2 regions of the Neorhizobium sp. T25_27 genome follow, and region 2 is predicted to be linked to the other one. Evidence: riboswitches for the same ligand, from Rfam matches in the RefSeq annotation. Region 2 holds a riboswitch; the other holds the start of a gene.
What was found. Region 2 has a riboswitch for cobalamin ahead of bluB (5,6-dimethylbenzimidazole synthase). Riboswitches for the same ligand answer to the same signal wherever they lie in the genome.
Positions count from the first base shown of each region.

Region 1: another riboswitch for cobalamin. It lies ahead of C5J24_RS24145 ((2Fe-2S) ferredoxin domain-containing protein); the one in region 2 lies ahead of bluB (5,6-dimethylbenzimidazole synthase).

Region 1 is NZ_PVBJ01000010.1:108,619-111,004, reverse strand. It holds gene aztD (zinc metallochaperone AztD) at 1-951, shown strand, start outside; cobalamin riboswitch at 1,045-1,239, shown strand; gene C5J24_RS24145 ((2Fe-2S) ferredoxin domain-containing protein) at 1,336-2,145, shown strand; gene C5J24_RS24140 (ABC transporter substrate-binding protein) at 2,142-2,386, shown strand, end outside.
Region 2 is NZ_PVBJ01000001.1:1,134,066-1,136,451, reverse strand. It holds gene C5J24_RS05655 (NAD+ synthase) at 1-87, shown strand, start outside; gene C5J24_RS05650 (TolB family protein) at 103-933, shown strand; cobalamin riboswitch at 961-1,152, shown strand; gene bluB (5,6-dimethylbenzimidazole synthase) at 1,232-1,918, shown strand; gene C5J24_RS05640 (hypothetical protein) at 1,919-2,386, opposite strand, start outside.

The sequences.
Region 1 (2,386 bases), on a different contig from region 2:
ATCGATTTCTCCGATCACGGGGAGCATCGGGATCTGGAGGTTTCCGACGTCGGGCTGTTGCCCGTGACTTTCGAGGGCAAGCGTCCTTTCCACGTCGTTCCGCATGACGACCATGCGATCCTCTTTTACGATCGAGGCGGCAAGGCGGATATCATCGACGAAACCGCTCTTCTCGAAGGCAGGGCTCACGTGAAGACAGTCGACACGACGAAGCCGCATCACGGCGTAGCGGTGACGATGGGTCGTTTCGTGCTCGTGTCGGTCCCAAACACTGAAATCGAAACCAAGCCCGACGAACTGCCGCCGAGGGTCGGCCTTCGGGTCGTCGATCAGGCGGGCAAGCAGTTCGGCGACGTCGCGAAATGCACCGATCTTCACGGCGAGGCCACCTCGGCCCGGCTGGTTGCCTTCGGTTGCAAGGAAGGAGTTCTCGTTGCCCGGCCCGGTGGCATTGATGGCCCGAAGCTGGACATGCTCGCTTACCCGGCGGATCTGCCAAAGGGCAGCACCGGGACCTTGCTTGGTGGCAAGGCGATGCAGTTTTTCCTCGGCAACTACGGCGAGGACAAAATCGTCCTGATCGATCCGGACGCCGAGAAGCACTTCCGACTGATCGCCCTGCCCACCCGCCGCGTCGACTTCCTGCTGGACCCAGCAACGCCGCGCAGTGCCTACATCCTGACGGAGGACGGTGATCTTCATGTGCTGGACGTGATCAAGGGCGAGATCGTTCGCAAAGCCAAGGTCACCGAGCCCTACAGCAAGGACGGCCATTGGCGTGATCCGCGGCCGCGTCTTGCCGTTGCGGACGGCCATATCGTCATTACCGATCCGCGGCACTCGCTGGTTCGCGTTGTCGATGCGGAAAGCCTGAAGGAGGTCCGGACGATTCCCGTCGAAGGAAAACCCTTTACGATCGTTGCCGTCGGCGGCTCCGGCGCATCGCATTGATGCAATAACCTTGGTCCGGAATTGTTACGGCAGTTCCGGACCAGCCGCGTGATGCTGCATGAAGCGGCGCCGTTGACAGTCGGCAGCGGGAGTGTAGGTTGGCGGCGTCAAGGTTCTTCCATCCCGCGATGGAAGCTAAGAGGGAATCCGGTAAAAACCGGAGCTGTCCCGCAACTGTGAGCGGTGAGCCGTTCGTCCAACATGTCACTGGCAGTCAATGCCGGGAAGACGGACGATGAAGGCTTTGACCCGCGAGCCAGGAGACCTGCCTGACGATAGAAGTTCCGTGGTCGGGGTGTGCCACAGGAATGACGGTTCCGTCGGGCCATCGTGCCTGCCGCAACCTTCATTTTTGCTGCCGCCTCCTTGAGTGAGACGAAGGCAGTGAAAACACAGGGATTATCTTCCCAGAACGTATCCGGGCGCGCCGTCCTCCTGATCGCCAAATCCGCCTTTGCGGCATCGCCGCATCTGGAAATGCAGCGGCTCGCGAAACTTGCGGCCGGCATGACCGGGGCCGGAACGGTGCGGTTCGCCTTTACCGAACAGGGAACCCCCTCGCTGCGCGAAGCGCTGTCCAATCTGCTCGACGAGGATGTCGAAACCGTCGTCATCGTGCCGCTCGTCCTGCCCATGGAGCCGAGCTTCCATATCTGGCTAACGAAATCGCTGACGCGCTGGAAGGCCGCCGACAGCCGCCCCTGGCCGGCCTTGTCCGTCGCCAAGGATATCGCCTCCAGCACGCTGATGGCGCAGCTTCTCGGCGAACTGCTGGAGACGGCCGAGGAGCTGGATGTCCCGAAAACCGAAAACCCACCCGTCATCGAAGGTTCACTCGTGCCAGCCCAGAAACGCCGCGCACTCGTCTGCCAGGGCGGCCCCTGCAACGCGGCCGGAGCCGATTTGATCTGGGGACATCTGCGCAACCAACAGGAGCGGCAGAAATTGCGCGCTGCCGGCGACGGCACGATGACCGCAAAATCCACCTGTCTCGGTCCCTGCAGTCTGGCGCCCGTGCTGCAGGTGTTTCCGGAAGGCACCTATTACGGCGGCGTCACCGAAGATGCGATCGACCGGATCGTCGGCGAGCACCTGCTTGGCGGCCGGATCGTCGAGAACTTCGCCTATCACCCAACGGGCCGCAAGCAGCGGCTTCGTATCCCATCCGAACAGAACAAGAGGAGAGAGAATTGACGTCGCAGACGCTATCGCGCCTAGCCGCCGCCTGGTTCACCGCCACCACCTTGGCCGCCGCAGGCACTGTCTTCGCAGGCGAGCCGCTTCGCGTCGGTGCCACCTACATCACCAGCGGCACGGACCCCGCCAAGGGCTCGAACGGCTGGGCGCTGGTCAGCCATGGCGTCGGCGAGAACCTCTTCACCGTCGATCGGGACGGCAAGCTCGTGCCGGAGCTGGCCGAGAAGGCGGAGCGCAT
Region 2 (2,386 bases):
CAATCGGCGCCGGGCGTCAAGATCACCAAGAAGAACTTCGGCCGCGATCGGCGTTATCCGATCACCAACCGGTTCCGCGATCGGTAGGAGAGGATCATGGCCCTGCGCAGCTCGGTCGAGATCTTCAATATCCGGACGAGGACGATGCGGGTGGTCTGGCAGACGGAAGCCCTGTTCGAGGCGCCCAACTGGTCGCCCGACGGGTGTTATCTGATGCTGAACAGCGAGGGCCTGATCTATCGGCTGTCACCGGAGGGTGACGACGGGCCAGGACTGGTCGATACCGGCTTTGCCCGCCAATGCAACAACGACCACGGCATTTCGCCGGGCGGTTCGCTGATCGCCATTTCCGACAAGGTAGAGTTCGGCAAGTCGGCGATCTATGTGCTCCCCGCCGGTGGCGGCGTGCCACGGCTGGTGACCCGGAACCTGCCGTCCTACTGGCATGGCTGGTCACCGGACGGAAAAAGTTTCGCCTATTGCGGCATCCGCGGCGACGAGTTCGACATCTATACGATCGGCATCGAAGGTGGCGCAGAGACGCGGCTGACCTTCGGCGAGGGCCGCAACGACGGGCCGGATTTTTCGCCGGATGGAAAATGGATCTATTTCAATTCCAGCCGCACCGGATTGACGCAGATCTGGCGGGTTCCGGCCGCCGGCGGCGTGGCCGAGCGGATCACCGATGGCGGTTACGGCGACTGGTTCCCGCATCCGTCACCGAAGGGTGACAAGATCGTCTTTGTCTCCTACGACGCCGATGTCTTCGACCACCCGCGCGATCTCGACGTCCGCGTCAGGCTGATGGACATGGACGGCGGCAATGTCGAAACGCTGTTCGAGCTCTTTGGCGGGCAGGGCACGATGAATTCACCGAACTGGTCGCCGGATGGCGATGAGTTTGCCTACGTGCGCTATTTCCTAGTCGCATGAGCGCCTTGCGCGGAGGATAGCGTAAGGGCATAACCGATCCTGTCAGGTGCCGGCGACAAGCCGGAGAATCGGGAATCCGGGGTGGAACCGGAACGTGCCCAACGCTGTGAGGTGGACGCTCGGCCGCAGGATTGAAAGCCACTGGGATTTTCCCGGGAAGGCGGCGGCGGAAGCGGACGAAGCCAAGTCAGAAGACCGGCCTGACAAGATAGACCAGCCCGCGCGGACAGCGGAAAGGTTTCGGACCTCTCTTTGCTTCTGAAGGGCAAGGGAGCGACGGCATTGTTGGGGACAAACGATGCAGCCTGATCCTTTCGCGCATGCCTTGCTGCCTGCCGGTGAATTTTCGAAGGCCGAGCGCGCGGCCGTCTACAGGGCGATCGAGACGCGCCGCGACGTGCGCGACCAGTTCCTGCCCGATCCACTGCCGGACGACCTGGTAAGGCGGCTGCTTGGCGCAGCGCATTCGGCACCCTCGGTCGGCTTCATGCAGCCCTGGAATTTCATCCTCATCCGCGATCCTGCAGTGCGAGAGGCGGCTCGTGCCGCCTTCTCGCGCGCCAATGACGAAGCCGTCGAGATGTTTGCCGAGGAAAGCCGTGACCTCTATCGCAGCCTCAAGCTCGAAGGCATCGTCAAGGCGCCGCTGTCGATCTGCGTCACCTGCGATCCGGATCGTGCCGGCCCGGTCGTGCTCGGCCGCACCCACAACCCGCGCATGGACGTCTATTCGACCGTCTGCGCCGTGCAGAACCTGTGGCTTGCGGCAAGGGCCGAGGGCGTCGGTGTCGGCTGGGTCAGCATCTTTCACGAGGAGGACGTGCGTGCGCTGCTGGGCATTCCCGATCGCGTCGAGATCGTCGCGTGGCTGTGCCTCGGTTATACCGACCGCCTCTACGCCGAGCCGGAATTGGCGCTCAAGGGCTGGCGCCAGCGGTTGGCCCTGGAGGAGCTGATCTTTCAGGATCGCTGGGATAACCGTTGATCACTGCTGCGGCTGCGGTCCTGCCGATTTCGGATTGCTGAGGTCGATATCCGCTTCAGGCAGGAAAGCCGGCCCGACGGTGCGCACCTTCTTGTTTGGATCGTATGGCCGCTCCGGCGGCGGCGTGAGCACCGGCGGCTGGACCGCGGCCTGCGGCTTTTGCGGGCGGGTCTGCAGTTTGGTGATCCCGGAATAGGGCTGCTCTTCCCTCGGAAGTTCGATGCCCGGCACCTTTCGGCGATCGTCGACAACAGGCGGCAGCGGCTCGAACGAGGGGATGCAGCGCTGTTCGCGAATGGCGGCGAGAATGGCATTCCGCTCTTCCGAGGGCAGGATCATCTGCCGCGAACTGTTCCGTTCCGCCGCCAGCGCGTCGCGGCTCTGCTCCATTCTTTCCAGCGCATCCCGCATCTGGCCGCAGACCTCGGCATTCGGGCCACCCAGAACCACGACGCTACCATTGCCGCA